Regions from separate parts of the Bacillus sp. FJAT-42376 genome, predicted to be linked through region 2. Evidence: riboswitches for the same ligand, from Rfam matches in the RefSeq annotation. Region 2 holds a riboswitch; each other region holds the start of a gene.
What was found. A riboswitch is a leader RNA that binds a small molecule or an ion and turns the genes downstream of it on or off. The one in region 2 is predicted to bind S-adenosylmethionine.
Positions count from the first base shown of each region.

Region 1: linked by a shared signal. The riboswitch ahead of mmuP (S-methylmethionine permease) and the one ahead of mtnW (2,3-diketo-5-methylthiopentyl-1-phosphate enolase) in region 2 are both predicted to bind S-adenosylmethionine.
Region 3: linked by a shared signal. The riboswitch ahead of CEF21_RS08795 (methionine biosynthesis PLP-dependent protein) and the one ahead of mtnW (2,3-diketo-5-methylthiopentyl-1-phosphate enolase) in region 2 are both predicted to bind S-adenosylmethionine.
Region 4: linked by a shared signal. The riboswitch ahead of CEF21_RS08860 (M14 family zinc carboxypeptidase) and the one ahead of mtnW (2,3-diketo-5-methylthiopentyl-1-phosphate enolase) in region 2 are both predicted to bind S-adenosylmethionine.

Region 1 covers NZ_CP033906.1:222,834-227,855, forward strand. Annotated here, with positions in the region: gene CEF21_RS01045 (LysR family transcriptional regulator) at 1-84, shown strand, start outside; gene CEF21_RS01050 (hypothetical protein) at 264-455, opposite strand; gene mmuM (homocysteine S-methyltransferase) at 495-1,463, opposite strand; gene mmuP (S-methylmethionine permease) at 1,438-2,841, opposite strand; SAM riboswitch class I at 2,926-3,029, opposite strand; gene CEF21_RS01065 (TetR/AcrR family transcriptional regulator) at 3,369-3,947, opposite strand; gene CEF21_RS01070 (aldo/keto reductase) at 3,951-4,937, opposite strand.
Region 2 covers NZ_CP033906.1:1,871,895-1,876,916, forward strand. Annotated here, with positions in the region: SAM riboswitch class I at 47-210, opposite strand; gene CEF21_RS09445 (carbon-nitrogen family hydrolase) at 290-1,096, opposite strand; gene CEF21_RS09450 (pyridoxal phosphate-dependent aminotransferase) at 1,200-2,384, shown strand; SAM riboswitch class I at 2,481-2,592, shown strand; gene mtnW (2,3-diketo-5-methylthiopentyl-1-phosphate enolase) at 2,672-3,916, shown strand; gene CEF21_RS09460 (2-hydroxy-3-keto-5-methylthiopentenyl-1-phosphate phosphatase) at 3,913-4,578, shown strand; gene CEF21_RS09465 (methylthioribulose 1-phosphate dehydratase) at 4,575-5,022, shown strand, end outside.
Region 3 covers NZ_CP033906.1:1,734,178-1,739,199, reverse strand. Annotated here, with positions in the region: gene metC (cystathionine beta-lyase) at 1-642, opposite strand, end outside; gene CEF21_RS08795 (methionine biosynthesis PLP-dependent protein) at 629-1,753, opposite strand; SAM riboswitch class I at 1,838-1,947, opposite strand; gene CEF21_RS08790 (alpha/beta hydrolase) at 2,760-3,479, shown strand; gene CEF21_RS08785 (YjcG family protein) at 3,512-4,030, shown strand; gene CEF21_RS08780 (GNAT family N-acetyltransferase) at 4,030-4,452, shown strand; gene CEF21_RS08775 (DUF421 domain-containing protein) at 4,528-5,022, shown strand, end outside.
Region 4 covers NZ_CP033906.1:1,747,969-1,752,990, reverse strand. Annotated here, with positions in the region: gene CEF21_RS08875 (LysR family transcriptional regulator) at 1-349, shown strand, start outside; gene CEF21_RS21240 (hypothetical protein) at 349-522, shown strand; gene CEF21_RS08870 (GNAT family N-acetyltransferase) at 584-1,513, opposite strand; gene CEF21_RS08865 (GNAT family N-acetyltransferase) at 1,540-2,088, opposite strand; SAM riboswitch class I at 2,559-2,665, shown strand; gene CEF21_RS08860 (M14 family zinc carboxypeptidase) at 2,748-5,022, shown strand, end outside.

The sequences.
Region 1 (5,022 bases), 1.6 Mb from region 2:
TCCCCTGCTATGGAAAGCAAGATGAACGTCGAAGCTTTTATGGAAGCGCTGCGAAATTGGCGAAAAAGCAGGAACGGCAGGTAGATTGGTGTCGAAATTTGGGGAATCGATAATAAAATGGGAGTTTTCGATTATATATTGGAAATATCGATCATATATGTAGATTTTCGATAATAAATCCATGAACCGCTAACCAAACTGAATCACAAACTGCCGCTCTCTCTGCAGAATACACTTGATTGGTAAAAAATAACAAAAATGACCTACCCTTTAGGCAGGTCAAGTGCTTGGTATGCTAACTGATACTTTCCGCCTTCAGCCACTTCTGAATGATAAAGTGCTTTGAGGGCGAAATTTTTCTCCAGGTCATGTTCTTCCATCATTTCTTTTAAGCGGTGCTGCAGTTCTTTGTTGTCTTTTACCAGCTGTTTCATTTGGCCTTTGAAGTATTTCACTGGACATAGCTCCTTCGAGAATTGGATTCTCCAAGTATATCATGCCCGCTCCAGCCCTTTCTCAGCTGCCCGCCACTTTTCCGAAAGTCTTTCAATATGCTGCGGGCCTGTCCGGCAGCAACCGCCTATCAGCCGGGCCCCGGCACGATACCAGTCTTTTGATTCATGATCCAGTTCATGATCGGATTCATGCCCATGCCACGTTTTTGTGGCGGCATCATATGCTTCTCCTGAGTTCGGATAGACAATTACCGGTTTTTCGGTCTGGGCGCTGAGTCTTTTAACGGATTCCGCAATAAGAGAAGCCGGAGCACAATTGATTCCGATCGCGGCAATTTGGCTGTTTCCTTCCAATAGCTCTGCACATTTCTCAAGCGGTGTGCCGTCACTGATTTGCGCATCATTTTTTAAGGAAAAAGACAGCCATGCATAAGTTTCCGGGAATTCTTTTACAAGCGAGGCTAAAACTCTTGCTTCCTGAAGGGAAGGAATGGTTTCAATGGCCAGCACATCCGCACCCGCTTCTATTAAGGCTGCCATTCTAAGACGGTGAAAAGCAGCCAGCACTTCATCGGTCACACCATAGTTTCCTCTATACTCTGATCCATCAGCAAGATAGGCTCCATAAGGGCCAATCGATGCTGCAACAAGCGGTTTAGGACGGTTCGCCTGCTCTTTTCCCTCCCAAAAATCGTCTCTTGCCTTCTTAGCGAGCTGCACTGTTTTTTTGATAAGATTCAGTGCCTCCGCTTCTTCCATTCCCCGTTTTGAAAATCCATCGACCGTCGCCTGGTAGCTTGCCGTAATCGCGCAGTCAGCTCCGGCACGGAAATAATCTGTATGAACCTGATAAATCAATTCAGGATTTTCGAGCAGCACTTTTGCCGACCACAGGGGATCATCTAAATGACAGCCATGCCGCTCGAGCTCTGTAGCAAGAGCGCCATCAAGAATCATGATGGGATAGGCAGCTAAAATCTCTTCAATTGGATTGAGTTTTTTCGGCATAAACTTCGCCCCTTTTCTTCATAGTCTGAGTTACATAATAGCTTCCGTAGCAAAACAGGATAAAGGGAATGCCGCAATAGAGGGCAATCCTCTGTGTCGGATCAAAGGCGATTCCGATCAGTGACGCGAGACAAAGGACGAAAGATGCAATCGGCACGAATGGATATAGCGGTGTCCGGTATCCCAGGTCCTCTACCGATTTCCCCTGCCTGATATATTGCCTTCTAAAGAAAAATTGAGACGCGCTGATGCTCATCCAAACCGCGACGACAGCCAGCCCTGAAATCGAAACAAGGACGATGTAGACCGTGTCCGGAGCGATGACACTCGACAGCAGGGCCAAGCCGCCTCCGGCCATGCTGAGAAAAAGAGCATTTAACGGCACGCCGCGCTTCGTTACTTTTGCAAAAACAGGAGAGATCGTTTTCTTATCCGCAAGGGACCAGAGCATTCTGGACGCCGCATACAAACCAGAGTTGGCGGCGGATAAAATGGCGGTCAGGATAACAAAATTCATCACTTCCGCAGCATAAGGAATTCCGATTCTCTCGAAAACCGCCACAAACGGGCTTTTCAGCACACCGGCATCCGAGGAAGGCAGCAGAGCAGACAGGACAACAATCGTTCCAACGAAAAAAATAATCAATCGCCACACCGTTGTCCGTATCGCCTTAGGTATGGTTTTTTCCGGATTCTCCGTTTCTCCGGCAGCGATGCCGATCAGTTCTGTCCCTGAATAGGCAAAATTCACGGCAAGCATCGTCATCAGAACGGCAAACGCTCCATTTGGGAACAAGCCTTCATTTGTGAAGTTTGACAGGAAAGGAGCAGGTTCAGAATCAGCCAGAGGAAGAATCCCGATCATGGCAGCTCCGCCCAAGATGATGAAGATGACGATCGCTGCCACCTTCACAGAAGAGAACCAGAACTCTGATTCTGCAAAAAATTTAACGGTCACCGCATTTAAAACAAAGATTAAAACCGCAAACAGCGCACTCCATATCCAGACATTGACGGATGGAAACCACCTTTGCATCAGCAGCCCGGCCGCTGTAAACTCCGATCCGAGCGCAACCGTCCACGTCAGCCAGTACAGCCAGGCAACCGTGTAGCCTGTTCCAGGCCCAATGTATTTAGCAGCATAGCTGTGAAAAGCCCCTGTTTCAGGCATATGTACCGATAGCTCTCCCAGACAAAGCATAACAAGGTAAACGACCACCGCTCCAACAAGGTAGGAAAGAAGCGTTCCTAATGGACCTGCCTGCTGAATGGTATAGCCTGTACTCAGGAATAATCCGGTCCCGATTACACCTCCGAGTGAAAGCATAATCAGATGTCTTGATTGCATTTTCCGCTGAAATCCAGTCTCTCTCTCCATCTTGACTCTCCTTTGTTTCACACCCAGAAAAATGAAAAACGCACCCTTTTTGCAAAGAGTGCGTAACTGACAAATAAAAGAACAAGCTTATCTATCAGGTTATTCACCCGCTGGAATTAGCACAGTGTCTGTACAGACCTGCTGCTGAGGCTTCAAAGGGCCAGTCCCTCCACCTCTCTGGATAAGAAATTATTTTTTTATAACACTATCAATCTATCAGAAGATTGTCAACATTTCTTTAATAGATATGTTTATGACTTAAATGAAACCACGAAACAGAAAACGGTTACATAAAAACAAGGAGGATGAGCAATGGCAAACAAGCTGAACGCTAACCAGAAGCTTTATGTAATGGACAATGGATGCATGAAAATGTCTTTGGAAGGAGTGATTGCGGAGGCGAAACAGTCTGTTTAGAAAAAAACAAGCAGATGACTTGATCATCTGCTTGTTTTCCCTTTCCAGAATAGATTTTCAGGAAAGGTGCCGCCCTTCACAAAAGACCGGTTTTCATTTTTTCATTATTTCTATTTCACGATTCCAGTTAGAATCAAATCCCACACCATGCGGAATTCCTCCATAATATCAGGAGATCCCCATTCTTTTGCATGCGCAGGGTGGTGGAACTTAGCAGTCGCGAAAAAGACCCCTTTAGCAGCCGCTTCCGGATCCAATGACTCGAACTCGCCGTTTGCGGTTCCTTCTTGAATGATCGGAATAATCTGGCCAATCAGCTCTTCAATATGAGCGCCGATTACATCTACGGACTCCTCAGCAAGAGACGTATACATCGCAAAAAGCTCAGGATCCTCCTTTACAAGGGAATGCTTGATGCTGATTAGCGTTTCCACCCATCTATAAAGCCGGTCTGCAGACGAGCATTCTTCCTTAAACACACTTTCAAGGGGCTGGATGATGCTGTGGAGCCATCTTTCTGCTACCGCCTCCTTCAAAGAATCCTTGCTTGGATAATGACGGTAAATGGTTCCGTGGCTAATATTCAGGACCCGCGCCACATCCACCACACTCGTTTTCTCCGGACCAAAACGGCGCAGTACTTGTTCGGCCGCATCTAAAATCATTTCCTTTGTTAATGGCTCTGCCATTCTTTATTCAACCCCCAGCGTCCCCATTTGTTCAGCGGCATAGCGTGTTCCGGCCACATCTTCAGCCGGAACCGCCTCTTCGATTCCGGCAAGTTCCGCTTCAGTGAGCTTAAGATTCAAGGCGCCAAATGCATCTTGAAGCTGGGAACGTTTACGGGCACCGATCAGCGGCATAACATCCTCACCTTTAGAAAGAACCCATGCAATTGCAAGCTGTGCCACATTTGCTTGTTTTTCTTCCGCAATTTTGCGCAGTTTTTCTACGAGAGCGAGGTTCTTATCCAGGTTTTCTCCCATGAAGCGCGGAGCAAAAGAACGGAAATCGGGAGCGCCTTGACGGTCCTTGGACCACTTGCCGCTCAGCAATCCGCGTGAAAGCACACCGTAGGCAGACAGGCTGATCCCGAGTTCCCTTAGTGTCGGCAGGATTTCTGTTTCAATCCCACGGCTGAATAGAGAATATTCAATTTGAAGCCAACTGATCGGATGAACCTTGTGAGCCCGGCGAATGGTGTCAGCATTCGCTTCAGAAAGTCCGATGTGCTTTACATAGCCCGCTTTTACCATATCTGCAATAGCCCCGACTGTTTCCTCAATCGGTACACTTGGATCAACGCGTGCCGGCTGATACAAATCAATGTAGTCCGTACCCAGCTTCTGAAGGGTTTGTGCCAAGTTATTTTTAATTGCCTCCGGTCGGTTATTCATTCCAATCCAGCCGCCATCCGGGGATCTCAGCACCCCCGTTTTTACAGCAATGAATGCATTCTCCCGATTTCTCCCCTGCAAAGCTTCCCGAAGCAAAAGCTCGTTATGGCCGGTTCCATAGAAATCCCCTGTGTCAAAAAGAGTGATGCCTCTTTCCAGCGCTTCATGAATGGTCGCGATGCTTTCCTTTCTGTCCGCTGCGCCATACAGGTCTGACATGCCCATTAAACCAAGACCGATTCTTGAAATAGAAGAGTCACCCATTTTCATATTGTCCATCATCAAATAGAACCTCCTGCTCGTTAATAAAACAATCATAGCAAAATTAAAAACAAATAACAATTTTTATTTTTTGTCATTTGATATT
Region 2 (5,022 bases):
GCCTCTTTCCTTTTGAGAAAGAGGCTTGAAGAGACAGTCTTCGCACCTCTTATCTCCCAGAAAGATTGATTCTTTCTGCCGGATTTAGCACCGTGCCTTATGGAGCGTATAGCTCCGGCGCTGACTTTTGCGCCCCATTTCACAATGGTATTACGGTCGGTTGCTGTTGGGGTCAACGGGCCAATTCCCTCTCCCAACTCTCGATAAGAGTTTCATTTATAATTTTTTGAATGTTTTTATTGTTTTGTAATCACTTGATGAAAATGTTACCAGTACAAGAATGCACCTGTCAATCCTTTTTTACAAATGATTGATAAAATTCAGGACGGCGATCCTGGAAGACAGGAATTTGGCTGCGGATTTTTTTAATCTCTTCCAAGTCCACTTCAGCCCGCAGAATTTCTGCCTCCTTTCCCGCTTCGGCCAAAATATTGCCCCATGGGTCAATGACAATGGAATGGCCGGCAAATTCGTTTTCCGGATCCGATCCGGATCGGTTGCATGCTACAACAAATGCCTGGTTTTCGATGGCTCTTGCAATGAGCAGGGACCTCCAGTGTTCAAGACGCGGAAGAGGCCATTCTGCCGCTACGAATAATATTTCCGCCCCCTGTGCAGCATGCTCGCGCATCCATTCAGGAAAACGGATGTCATAGCAAATGAAGCCCGCACAGGTTACGCCGTCCGCTGTAAAAAGGCCGCTTCCTTTTCCGCCCGTTAAATAGCGGTGCTCGTTCATCAGCTTGAATAGATGAAGCTTACTGTATTCATGAATGTGATTTCCTTCTTTGTCATAAATGAGCATCGTGTTCGTCACTTCATCGCCGGATTTTTTAGCAATCGAACCTGCAACAAGCGTCGTCCCATACTTTTTTGAAAGGGAGGAGAGAAATTGATGGGCATCCCGGCCACCGGCATCAGCAATCTCGTCCAGTCTTGTCAGATCGTACCCGGTATCCCATAATTCAGGAAGAACGATAAAATCTGATTTACCAGCCTTATGCGCTTCTTCAAGTGCTTCGGCAACACGCCGTTTATTTTCTTCCGGATCTCCGAATGCAATATCGTATTGAATACAGCTAATGGTGTATGTCATCCCGTCCCAGCTTTCTATCGGTAAATTTTTGCTTTACTTTTTGTACCTAACACTATATGATTTGGGACTAGAATTTCAAGAATTTTTTGAGAAGGTGAAAAAATTGAACCAATTTGAGCCATCCCGGCTGCTCCGCCGTTTGCCAGAACAGTTCTTTGCAGCACTGTCCCTGAAGGCGGCAAAAAAGATAAAAGAAGGCTATGACATCATTAACCTTGGACAGGGGAACCCGGATCAGCCGACCCCGTCCTTTATTGTAGAGGCCCTGCAAAAAGCTGCCGGAGACCCGCTGAATCACAAATATTCTCCCTTCAGAGGGAAACAGTCACTGAAGGAAGCAGCGGCAGCATTCTATCAAAGAGAATACGGCGTTTCCCTTGATCCAGAAACGGAAATCGCTGTCCTGTTTGGCGGAAAGGCAGGCCTGGTGGAGCTCCCGCAGTGCCTGATGAATCCTGGAGATATGGCCCTCGTACCGGATCCCGGCTACCCCGACTATTGGTCCGGAGTGGAAATGGCGGGAGCGGAAATGCACACAATGCCGCTGCTTGAAGAGAACGGTTTTTTGCCTGATTATAAAACCATCCAGCCGGAAGTCCTGGATGAAGCAAAGCTTATGTTCCTGAATTACCCGAACAACCCTACAGGGGCAGCGGCAACAGAGGAATTTTTTGAAGAGACGGTCCGATTAGCCCGTAAGCATCATATTTGTACAATCCATGATTTTGCCTACGGTGCGATTGGCTTTGACGGGGAAAAGCCCCTGAGCTTTCTGCAGACTCCGGGTGCAAAAGAAGTGGGAATTGAAATGTATACCCTGTCCAAAACGTTCAACATGGCGGGCTGGAGAGTGGCCTTTGCTGCAGGTAATCGATCTGTTATTGAGGCGATTAATCTGTTTCAGGACCATATGTACGTGAGCGTGTTTGGCGCGGTTCAGGATGCCGCTGCGGCAGCGCTGCTGAACGGGCGGGAAAGCATAAGCGGGCTCGTTGAGATGTATGAAAACCGAAGGAACACGCTCGTCCGGGCATTCAGAAGTATCGGCTGGGAGATTCAGGCACCGAAAGGAAGTTTTTTCGCCTGGCTGAAAGTACCTGAAGGGTATACGTCCCAGGAATTTGCCGACATTCTACTTGAAAAGGCATCGGTTGTGACAGCCCCTGGAAACGGGTTCGGCCAATATGGAGAAGGGTACTTGAGAGTGGGTCTGCTGACAGAAGAAAAAAGGATTGAAGAAGCGGCAGAGAGAATATCAAAACTTGGTTTTTTTGCTTTAGCAGAGTGAAAGTTTTTTGCAAAATGGGTTGACATTGCATCGAATTCCTGTAATAATCCAAATTAATTGAAAATTTAACCTGATGAACCTATCAGGTCTATAACGTACTTATCAAGAGCAGGCGGAGGGACTGGCCCTATGAAGCCCGGCAACCGACCCGAACGGATCCGTTCGGGCACGGTGCTAATTCTTGCAGCGGAAAGCTGAGAGATAAGGTACTGCAGCATTGCTATGCACAGCCTCTTCTCTCACCTGGGAAGAGGCTTTTTAATTTGGTTTAAAGCGGGGGAATGAAATTGAGTCAAGTGACAGCAACCTATCTAATCCATGACCGTAAAGGCAGCTTGGAAAAAAAAGCGGAAGGAATCGCGCTTGGACTGACAATCGGGTCCTGGACAGATCTTCCTGACCTTGAGAAAGAACAGCTCAAAAAGCATAAAGGGACGGTCCTTTCCGTCAAAGAATTAGAAGAGGATCCGGGTGTGAATGCCTATTTTGGAGAAAAAAGAACGAGAGGCCTCGTTAAAATTGTTTATCCTTCCGCCAATTTCAGTCCGGACCTGCCGGCTGTTCTGACGACAGTCTTCGGAAAATTGTCTCTCGACGGAGAGGTGAAGCTTCTAGATCTTGAATTTTCTGATTCTCTGGCCAAACAATTCCGGGGTCCTAAATATGGAATCAGCGGAATAAGAGAGAAGCTTGGTGTGTATGGCCGGCCGCTGCTGATGAGTATTTTTAAAGGAGTCATCGGCAAGGATCTCGATTATCTGGAAAAGCAGCTCTATGATCAGCTTGCGGGAGGAATGGACTTAGTCAAAGATGATGAAATCCTTTTTGACAATCCGCTTACGCCATTCTCTAAACGGGTAGAGCGGGGGCGCCGCATAATCGATCAGCTGAGAGAAGAAACGGGCAAACATTCTCTTTATGCAGTCAATCTCACGGGAAGAACGTTTGAACTCCGGGACAAAGCAAGATATGCAGCGGAGGCCGGCGCAACGGCATTGCTGTTTAACGTCCATGCATATGGTCTCGATGTCCTGCAGGCGCTTGCCGAAGATGATCAAATCCCGGTGCCGATAATGGCTCATCCGGCAGTGAGCGGTGCGCTTGCCTCATCATCTGTCTACGGATTCTCTTATTCTCTGATTCTTGGAAAACTGACCCGTCTTGCAGGAGCGGACTTTTCGCTCTTCCCTTCTCCGTATGGCAGTGTTGCCTTAGAAAAAGGGGAAGCGCTCGGAATAGCAGAAGCATGCACGACGGAAGGGCTGCATCAAGAGGTTTTCCCTGTCCCTTCTGCAGGAATCCATCCAGGAATGGTGCCGGTACTCATAAAGGACTTCGGGCTCGACAGCATTATTAATGCAGGAGGAGGGATCCACGGTCATCCAAATGGAGCGAAAGGCGGCGCTGCGGCTTTCCGCTCGGCAGTGGATGCTGTTCTTGAAGGCATCCCGCTCGATGAAAAAGCCAAAACAGATGAGCACTTGAGAAAAGCCCTTGAGCTATGGGGACAATATGAGGCAGCAGCGAAATGAAGCCGATTATTTTTTGCGACTTCGATGGCACCATCACCAACAGCGATAACATTATTGAAATTATGAAAAGGTTCGCTCCTCCTGAGTGGGCAGGTCTTAAAGATCAAGTACTGGATAGATCCATCTCTGTCAAAGAGGGTGTAGGGAAAATGTTTTCTCTCCTCCCCTCATCCAAAAGAGATGATATTATCCGCTATATTTTAAGTAAGGCAGAAATCCGGGAAGGATTTGCTGAATTTGCAGCTTATACAGAAGAACAGGGGATCGATCTGTACATTGTGAGCGGAGGCATTGATTTTTTTGTTTATCCGCTTCTTGAAGGGATCATTGAAAAGGAACGCATTTACTGCAATCTGGCGGATTTTCAGGGAGAACGCATTTGCATTAAATGGCCGAATCCGTGTGATAAGGAGAGCGGCTGCGAGCTCGAATGCGGATGCTGCAAACCATCCATTATCCGCAGCCTCGCAGCTTCAGATGATGAAGTGATTGTAATAGGCGACTCTGTCACAGATCTTGAAGCAGCGAAAATGGCGGATTTCGTCATTGCAAGGGATTATTTGCTGGAAAAAGCATCTGAACAGAATCTGCCGTATAAACCTTTTGAAACATTTTATGATGTCATCAGCATTTTAGAGAGCAGGAGGGTGATGAATCGATGAGCACGCTGAAAGAACAGCGCTGGAGAGAGCTTGCAGATGTTAAGCGGGAGCTTGCTGAAAGAGACTGGTTCCCTGCGACGAGCGGAAACCTCGCCATTAAAGTGGACGGAGATCCGCTCACCTTTTATGTCACGGCAAGCGGAAAGGACAAACGGAAGGAGACGGCGGACGATTTTTTATTAGTGAATGCAGATGGAGTTCCTGCAGAGGAAACAGACCTGAAGCCATCCGCGGAGACGCTGCTGCATGTGGAAGTATACAGCCGCACACAAGCAGGCTGCAGCCTGCATGTTCATACGGTTGAAAACAATGTCATTTCAGAATTGTATGCGCATGAAGGGGCTGTTACGTTCACAGGCCAGGAGATCATTAAAGCGTTCGGGCTTTGGGAGGAGAATGCTTCCATTTCAATTCCCATCATTCCGAATCACGCTGACATTCCGC
Region 3 (5,022 bases), 140 kb from region 2:
GACTGCAAGTCCCGCGACGACATCACTGTGTCCCGCTAAAAACTTCGTGGCGCTGTGAAGGACAATGTCGACTCCGAGCCCAAGCGGACGCTGCAGAGCAGGGGTTAAAAACGTATTATCCAGGAATGTTAGACAGTCATTTGCTTTCGCAAGCTTAACGATTCCTTGAATATCGGTAATTTTCAGCAAAGGATTGGATGGAGTCTCCATGTATATGACCTTTGTATTCGGACGGATTTTGGATGCCACGTTATGAAGATCCGTCATATCCACAAACGTATACTCAATGCCAAACCGGCTCAGCACCTCTGTGACCATGCGGTACGTTCCTCCGTATACGTCCTCAGTAACCAGAACATGATCCCCTTTTGACAGCAAAAGGAATGCGGTCGAGATTGCGCTCATTCCGGATGAAAAAGCAAATCCCCGCGTACCGCCCTCAAGGTCGGCAATCGCATTTTCAAGCACTTCTCTCGTCGGGTTCCCGGAGCGTGCGTAATCGTATTTACCGAACTGATCAAAATCGGACTGGTGGAAGGTGGATGATAAGTGGACGGGGACACTGACCCCTCCCGTTTCCTTATCTGTCTTATGGCTATTGTGCAGCAGCTTTGTCTGGATGGACCAATCAGTATTGCTCAATTTTTTCCTCCTCCTTCACAGCCTGGAATGCCTGCTTTAAATCGGCTATCAGATCTTCTGCGTGCTCGATTCCGACCGAGAAGCGCAGAAGCCGGTTACAGACACCGTTTGCCGTACGTATTTCTTCCGGTATATCCATATGCGTTTGAGTGGCTGGATACGTCATTAAACTCTCAACCCCGCCTAAACTTTCAGCGAAGGTGATCGTTTTCAACTGTTTCAAAAAAGGATTCACCCATTCCTCTTTCGCGATCCGGAACGACAGCATGCCTCCCCGGCCCGGGTAAAGCACATCGGTTACCTCCGGGGCTTCTTCCAGGAATCCGGCTATTTCAGCTGCATTCTGTTCATGCTGCCTCATCCGAAGCGCGAGCGTTTTTAACCCCCTGATCAATAGCCACGAATCAAACGGTGCGAGAACCGCGCCGATCGCATTATGATGGGAAGCGAGTTCCGCACAAAGCTCCTGCCCTTTCGCTACCACGATCCCGGCAAGGAGATCATTGTGTCCCCCGAGGTATTTAGTCGCACTGTGGATGACAATGTCCGCTCCGCTCTTAATCGGCTGCTGAATAACCGGTGTGTAGAACGTGTTGTCCACGATCAAAAGCAAACCATGGCGCTTCGCTACTTCAGCCACCGCTGCAATGTCTGCCTCCTGCATAAGCGGATTCGTCGGTGTCTCCAGAAAAATCGCTTTTGTATTTGGCAGAATCCGGGCCTCTGTATCCCCCAGGTCAGTAAACGTATCATATTGGAAAGTTAAGCCGTATTTCCGCCATTCCTGTTCAAACAGCCGGTACGTTCCTCCATAAATATCGGAGGAAACAATCAAATCATCTCCGGTTTTAAACAGGGCCATAATCGTTTGGATCGCGCCCATTCCAGAGCTGAAAGCAAAGCCCTGATCTCCCCCTTCAAGGTCAGCCAGTGCTTTCTCGGCAATGGCACGGGTCGGATTGCCGGTCCGGATGTAATCAAAACCGGTCGATTCCCCAATGCCAGCGTGCCGGTAAGCAGTCGTTAAATAGATAGGAGGATTGACAGCGCCCGTGGTCTGTTCACTGCGGTTTCCAATTTGAGCCAGAATCGTTTCTGTATGTTTTGTCATTTTTACACCCTCGTTTCTGAAAAATAGAAATTCAAAAAGCCTTCCTCTAAAATAAGAAGAAGGCTTGTCGCTGAACAGTTCTTCTTCTCATCTCCCAAGCTCGCTTGCTGGATTTAGCACCTTGGCACGCATAAAGCGTTCTGCCGGTTGCTGAGGTTTCGCAGGGCCAGTCCCTCCACCTCTCTGGATAAGAATAAATAATCGGAAATATATGAATTTTGTATAACCTTAACGCAATTCTATGAATTTGACAAGCCTTTCATGCAAACTTTCCCCATTTTCTCCGCAACAGCATTTTTTGCCGAATCATGATAAAATAAGTGGAAGCGAATACAAATTAAAAGCGGAGGGCGCTTGCCCAGCCGTGAGAGACGGTGGAGCTTCTGACCGAAGGGCGCTTTTTGCCCTGACAGAAGAAGCGAAGCGGCCGAACGGCTAGCGCCCGGAGCTAGACGCAAAAACTCAGTACAAACATCTTATCCGTTATACTCCTAAAGCGGAGGCGCTTTTAGGAAGGATGTTCTGCTAAGTGCGCGGCGTCCTGCCGCAACGCAGAACTGACCTGCCTCCTGCAGGCCCCCGACAAGCATAAGACAATCAGCCGGAGAAAGGCGTTTTTCCTTTCGCAGGTTGAGTGGCTTATGACCTCGAGGGGCTAGGCGCCGGAGCTAGACGCAAAAACTTAGTACAAACACTTATCCGTTATACTCCTAAAGCGTAGGGCGCTTGCCCAGCCGTGAAAGACGGTGGAGCTTCTGACAGAAGGGCGCTTTTTGCCCTGACAGAAGAAGCGAAGCGGCCGAACGGCTAGCGGCCGGAGCTAGACGCAAAAACTTAGTACAAACATCTTATCCGTCATATTCCAAATGCGCAGGGCGCTTCTAGTATAGAAGTTCTGCTAAAAGCGCGGCGTCCTGTCCTGCAGCCCCAAAGAAGCAAACGGCCGGAGCCAGGCGCAGAATCGGATTCTAATCATGATCAATCTATTCATCTGGAGGATTTAACTGTGGAGAAGCAAACTGGAGTCGTTAAAGAATCGTCTTTTTTCTCAGAAGCATTGAACGAAGAATTGACTGTCCTTACATACTTGCCGAAAAACTACTCCCCGCTGTATAAATACAGCTTGCTCATTGCGCAGGATGGACAGGATTATTTCAGGCTCGGGCGCATTGCCCGGCAATATGAAGCACTGCTTGAAAACGGCGATGCGGAAAACCTGATCATTGTCGGAATTCCATATCAGAATGTTCAGGACCGGCGGGCTAAGTACCATCCGGACGGAGAAAAGTTCTCTGCCTATAAACGCTTTCTTGCCCATGAACTTGTCCCTTTTCTAGACAGAGAGTTTCCAACTTACCAGGTTGGACAGGGGCGGGCGCTGATCGGGGATTCTCTCGCAGCGACCATTGGTTTTATGACAGCCCTCGACTATCCGAGTATATTTGGTAAAATAATTATGCAGTCACCTTATGTAGATGATCAAGTGCTCAAGGCGGCCGAGGCAGCTGCAAGTGCTGATATGACCATCTATCATCAGATCGGCAAAAAAGAAACAGAAGTCAAAACGACTGCGGGCAAGGTGGAGAATTTCATCGAACCCAATCGCTTATTGCAAAAAGCGATCGAAAAAAAAGGATTTCCCTACACATATGAAGAATTTGATGGGGACCACACATGGACACATTGGCAGCCTTTGCTTCCAAAGGCGCTTAAAGCCATGTTTTAATTAAATCATCCTTACTACTGGAGGGAACCTAAATGAAATATGGAATTGTCTTATTCCCGGCTAAAAAACTTCAAGATCTGGCGAATTCCTATCGAAAACGCTATGACCCTCACTATGCACTCATTCCGCCGCATTTGACGCTTAAGGCTCCGTTTGAAGCGTCGGATGAAGAAATTAAGGCGATTTCCAAAGAACTACGATCTCTTGCCAACGGCCACAGTCCGATTAAGCTGGAAGTGCAGAAAATCAGTTCTTTTTCACCGGTTAACAATGTTATTTACCTGAAGGTAGAGCCAACAGATGAACTGATGGACCTTCACGCCGCGCTGCATTCCGGTTCCCTTGATTCCAAGCCTGAGTATTCTTTTGTCCCTCACATTACGATTGGCCAAAAGCTTTCCGATGCGGAGATGGCGGATGTTTTAGGACAGCTGAAAATGCAGGAAAATCATCACATCGAACTGATTGACCGTTTCCATCTGCTGTACCAGCTTGAAAACGGTGCCTGGACGGTTTATGAAACGTTTATCCTTGAAAAAGGAGAACTCTAATGCACGCAAAAGTTGTCCAAACGGAAAAAGAAATGCAGGATGCCTTCTCAATCCGGATGAAGGTATTTGTAGAAGAACAGCAAGTGCCTGCAGAGGAAGAAGTGGACGAAAATGAAGAAACATCGGTCCATGTCGTTCTATACGACGAAAGCGAGCCGGTCGGCACAGGCAGAATTCGTGAAGTAGACGGATACGGCAAGCTTGAACGCATCTGCATCCTCCCTTCCCACCGAGGAAAAGGCGCAGGCAGTCTGATTATGAAGGAGCTTGAAATTGTTGCTGCTCCCAACATTGAGAAATTCAAACTGAATGCCCAGACGCAAGCCATACCTTTTTACGAAAAGCTTGGGTATGATGTCCGTTCCGGAGTTTTTATGGACGCCGGCATCCCCCATGTGACGATGATTAAGAGCCGTACATAACAGACAGCGACACGCTGTCTGTTTTTCTTTGATTGAAAACCTTTTTTCGTGTGCAACCTATAAAGGGTGATGACAATGGATATGTACCGGATCACGGCCGAGCTGGTCGTTGGCTTTTTTGGATTGTTTGTAATGTCCAGACTGCTTGGAAAAACTCAAATTACACAAATAACCACGTTTGACTTTATATCTGCCCTTGTATTAGGCGAACTGGTGGGAAACGCAGTCTATGATGATGAAATTGGACTTATTGATATTATATTTGCCATTTTTGTCTGGGGTCTCTTAATTTTCGTTATAGAATGGCTGACCCAGAAATCGAATAAAGCAAGGATAATCATGGAAGGAAGTCCGACCATCATTATTCGGAACGGACAGATTTTAAGAAGCCAGCTAAAAAAAGAGAAGCTTGATCTAAATCAGCTTCAGCATCTTATCCGGTCGAAGGGAACCTTTTCCATGAGGGAAATTGAGTTCGCCATCCTGGAAACGGATGGCAGTGTGAGCATTCTGAAAAAGCCGCAGTACGACCTTCCCGTCCGGTCTGATTTTTCTTTTAGCGGAACCAGT
Region 4 (5,022 bases), 120 kb from region 2:
CATTTGTATGAAAGATTTGTCAGACCTCCCTCTCCTTCTGCTCCACCGGGTCAGCGGCATCGGATTGTATGAGCTCGTGCTGAATGCCTTTCACAAGAAAGGCTTGACCCCTCAAATTGTCTGCCAATGCCCGGACGCGGCCATGCTGATGTCCTTAGTCCGCGAAGGAGTCGGCGCCGCCATGCTTCCTGAATCTGCGTTGCTCGCATTCCCAAATTCCGGACTAAAAGCCGTCCGTATACAGGATGCGGCCATTCTTTCCGATTGTGCGCTGATTTGGCTGAAGGACCGGTCATTAACGAAGAAAGCGGTAAGGTTTCGGGAGACGTTTGTTGGGGAGGGAAGGTGATGAGGGGTGGAGCTGTTTGGAGTGATTGGGCGGGGTGGGCGATTGGGGCGATTGTTCCATTATCGGTTTGGTTTGCACTGACCCCCAATACAGCACCGTATCGGGGGTCAGAGGAAAACTGTGCTAAAAGGATGGTGGACAAGAGCTTGCAGAGAGCGGGGACGGAGGTTTAGTACGGTAGAGGAGCGGGGGTCAGTGCAACGCCATTCCCTCCACAAAAAAACACACCCCAAATCAGGTGTGTTTTACAGCCTTTTCATACACATCAAACAATTCCTTCACCGAAATCCCATTGATCCTCATACCTTCCAAATCGCTTTGCTGAATCTCCACCTCCTGCAGATTGCACTCCATAAAGCGGCTGCCTTTCAGGTCACATCGTTCAAATGTGACAGGCTGCTGATTCTCTTCAAGGCTCGTATCCTTAAACTGAACCCCGCCCATCGTTACATGGTCGATCCGGCTGCCGGACAAATTTAAATCTGCGAGCAGGCTGTTTCTGAAATTAATGTTTTGAAACCTGGACTGGCTCAAATTGCAATTACTGAAATGAGTGTTCATCACATTGCTGTTGCTGACGGAGCTGCCGGCTAAATTCACCTTAAAGAAATCACTTTCGTCCATCCCGCAGCTTTCATAATGTGTTCCTGACAGATCCTGATTTTGAGTGGCTTTCGAATGATTAGATGACTCCTTCCGTTTTTCATAACAGAATTCATCCTCAGATTCATACGCTCTTTCAAAACCCGCTTTTTCATAAAAATAATGATTATTCAGCTGCCTGCTGGATGTTTCCAGCTCCCAGGAAGATACCTGCGGGTACGCCTCTTCGGCCAATTTAAGAGCAATCGATCCGATTCCCCTCCCCTGCAAGGAAGTGCTTACAAAAATACGGTCAATTCTCGCGTGCAAATCGCCTGCGATTGTCATAATCAATCCGCCTGCTATCATTTCATCTGCGAGGATTTTGTAATAGACTAACTCACGGATACTGTATTCAGTCATATGTATGGATTGATATCCCGGCGGCTGAATATTGTAATCTATGATAGGTTCCTCTTCCCTCAGCCACCTCTTTGCTTCTGCATCAAAGGTTGCCTTCATGATGTTTGTCAGCGTTTCAGCGTCCGATAGGGAAGCTCTTTTGATCGTTATATTGGACATATTTCTATTAATCTCCCTGTTTTGGATTATGACCCATTCCATCTTCCCATAAGGATGGTGCTGTAGAATTTGCCGTCTGATAAAAGCTTATCCTTTTTTAAAACACCTTCTGTTTCAAATCCGAGACTGCTGTAAATCTTTATCGCCCGGTCATTCGTTTCCAGTACATTTAAGTTCATTTTCTTGATCCCATTGGAGTCGGCCCAGGCAATCGATTCTTTTAATAGATTCACGCCAATCCCGTACCCCCAGAAGTCCTTCAGCACGCCCACTCCGAATTCTGCTTTGTGTGAGGATCTTTTCAGCTGATTTCCTTCACACCTTGAAAATCCGACAATCTCCCCCTCCACCTCGGCCACTAAAAACAAATGGCCGGGCATTTCCGTATCATTCTTAATCAGCCGTTCAAAGCCTGCTTCGTCGATCAATCCCTCTCCCTGTTCCCTATCCATATTTTCTGTTTCTCCATCAATGCGGACTCTTACCTTGGAGAGCATCCCAGCATCTTCATGCATAGCAGACCTGATTGAATAGGTAAGGCCTTTCACCTCAAATAACCGATTCTTTATTATCATGGGATTCTCCTATCTTCATTCGTTCACTTCACCTTTCCATATTAAGGGTATTCCTGCTGATCGGGCAATATATTCTTTTGTAAAGGGCACTACTCGATACGATTTCAGCTTTTCCTCATGATTAGAGCCGTCATTCCATTTACGATTGCTCCAAGTAAAAGAGCACTAGAAAAGTATTTGCTGGATAGGACCGGCCCGAATCCTTCTAAATTTAGAAAAAACGGCAGCAGGAAGAATCAAAGCCGGAAGGAAACAATATTTCACTTCAATTTTCAATGTTATATAGCTAGTAACAATCATTAAGTTGAGGGGGTAAAATAAAACTAAAGATTGTATTCATGTAATCTTCCTTCTCCATAACCTGTTCCTATTTTACCATTTTCTCCTAAACACAAAGAATCATTTTCCTATTTTCATATTGACGCGCTGTTAAAATCCTCTATAATTCAAACTAATTCAATACGAAAACTCTTTTATCAAGAGCAGGCGGAGGGACAAGCCCTATGAAGCCCGGCAACCGGTTGACCATGGTCAATACGGTGCTAATTCTTGCAGCGATTACGCTGACAGATAAGAGAGAGGGATCCCTTTGTGTGCAAAGCCTCTTTCTTATCCGGAAAGAGGCTTTTCTGTGTTGTAAAAATTTTAGGAGGAAAGAAATGAAGAAGAAGCCGATTTTATCCGTTTTACTGAGCGCAAGTCTACTGGGAAGTCTTCTTCCCGCTCAAGCACTGGCCGGGGAGACTGAACGAAAGCAGAGTCTTTTCAATTCAGAACAATATGACTACATAACGTATGATGCTCTTAGAAGCAAACTGGAGTCCTATGAAAAGCAAAGCAGCCGAGTTCAATTGGACATTACAGGAAAATCTTCCACCGGCAAAAATTTGTACACGGTCACCATTTCAGACAGCAAGTCTAAGCAGAGTGAACTTAAGTACAAGGGATTGCGGAAACTCATGAGAGAAAATCCGGAAAAAGCGCAGCGCTACCTGAAAGCCAATCCGGATATTAAGCCCCCGATTTTGATTCATGCCTCCATTCATGGAACCGAATTTGTCGGAACAGATGCAGCGCTCCGGTTAATTGAACGGTATGGATTTAAGAATGATCAGGAAACTAAGGAGATACTGAAGAACTTCACACTGATTATCAATGTGGACGCGAATCCTGACGGACGTGTCGATGCTACCCGCTTTAACGGAAACGGAATTGATCTGAACCGTGATTTCGTGACCCAGTCCCAGCCTGAAACGGAAGCGGCCGTTAAGCAAATCGCCGAGCTCAACCCTCTCGTTCTTCTTGATCTTCACGGTTATGTCAGGCAACGCGGGGAAGCAAAGCATCCGGGATTGATTCTTCCGGGTACACCCCCTCATAACCCGAATTACGAATACGATTTGCTTTATAAGTGGATGAATCAGCAGGCAGAAGCGATGGAATCGAATATTGTCAGCGAAAGAGATCACTATGAGACCGAATTGTACAAAACACTGGAAGGCACTCACATCCCATTAAGAGATTCAAAATCCGGCTGGGATGTCTACCCTCCTATTTACACCCCGGCTTATGCTATGCTTCATGGCGGCCTGGGCTATACATTGGAAGCACCGACAAATGACTGGGACGGAGTGAAATGGCAGGTCGATGCTGTGAATGGGGCCCTGGAGTTCGCTTTACAGAATAAACAGGCCATGCTTCAAGACCAGCTTGAAGTGTTTGACCGCGGAGTCAAGGGGGAGCATCCGAACAATAAAGATGGCTTTTATCCTGACAGCTACATCATCCCGGAAAATAAAAAGGATAACAGCGCGGTGCAAAAGGTTGTCCAGCACTTACTTAAAAATGATGTGAAAGTGGAGCAGGCGGCTAAGCCATTTCGCGCAGATGGAAAGCGCTATGAAAAAGGAACGTATATTGTGGATCTTAACCAGGCAAAGGCCGGCTTGGCTAATGCGTTCTTATGGGACGGTGAAGACATTACAAACGATATTGACGCTATGTACGACATTTCCGCCTGGAATCTCTCTGAGCTTTGGGGCTTTGATGCCATCAAAAGCCAGGAGGATGTGAACGTCCAAACGAAAGAAGTTCGGGAGGAAAATGTCCGCGGAAAACTCATTGGCAAAGGACCCTACTCCATTCCGAATACATCTGTAAATGCGGTCCGCCTTGTGAACTCTCTTATTGATCAGGGCGTTTCCGTCAAAAAGGATAACGAAGGAAATTTTTACGCTGCGGAAAAAGGGAAAGCGATTCAGAGAGCGGTTCAGGTATCAGGATTAACCTTACGCACCAAAGCAGTCCCTAAAGATGCCATCCCGCTTAAAAAGCACAGAGTTGCGATCTTAAAGGATGGCGGTCTGGGCAAAGTCCAGTCCCATTCAGGCACAAAGCTCGCCCTCGAACGGCTTGGATTCCAAGTGTCGGAAGTTCATCCGAGAGATGTAGCCAATAATGGATTAAATGGCTTTGATACCTTTATTTACAGCGGAAGCGCCAGCCTTACATCCTATAGGCTCAGCGAAGCCAATAAAGAATTCGGTTTAACCGATGAAGAGGAACTGAAAAGGTTTAACGGACAGATCAAGCAGTTTGTCGAACAGGATGGCCATTTCATCGCAATCGGAGCAGGCGGTTCACAGGCAGCAAAAGCTGCAGGATTAACGGAAGTGGAGATCAATAAAGGCTTTTCCAGCAGCAACGGAATTGTAAAAGTGGATTATCTCCCATCCCCTCTTACTGCCGGTTACAGCAGGAACGATGCCGGTTTCGTATACGGACCCGTTTGGTATTCCAGCACAGAGGGCACAAACATTGCCGCCACTTTTGTGAACAATGACTCCTTCTTTACCGCCGGCCACTGGAAAGACCGGGCACCGGCTAAAGGCCAGCCAGTCATCGTGCAGGAAAAAGACAAGCCGGTTACATTAA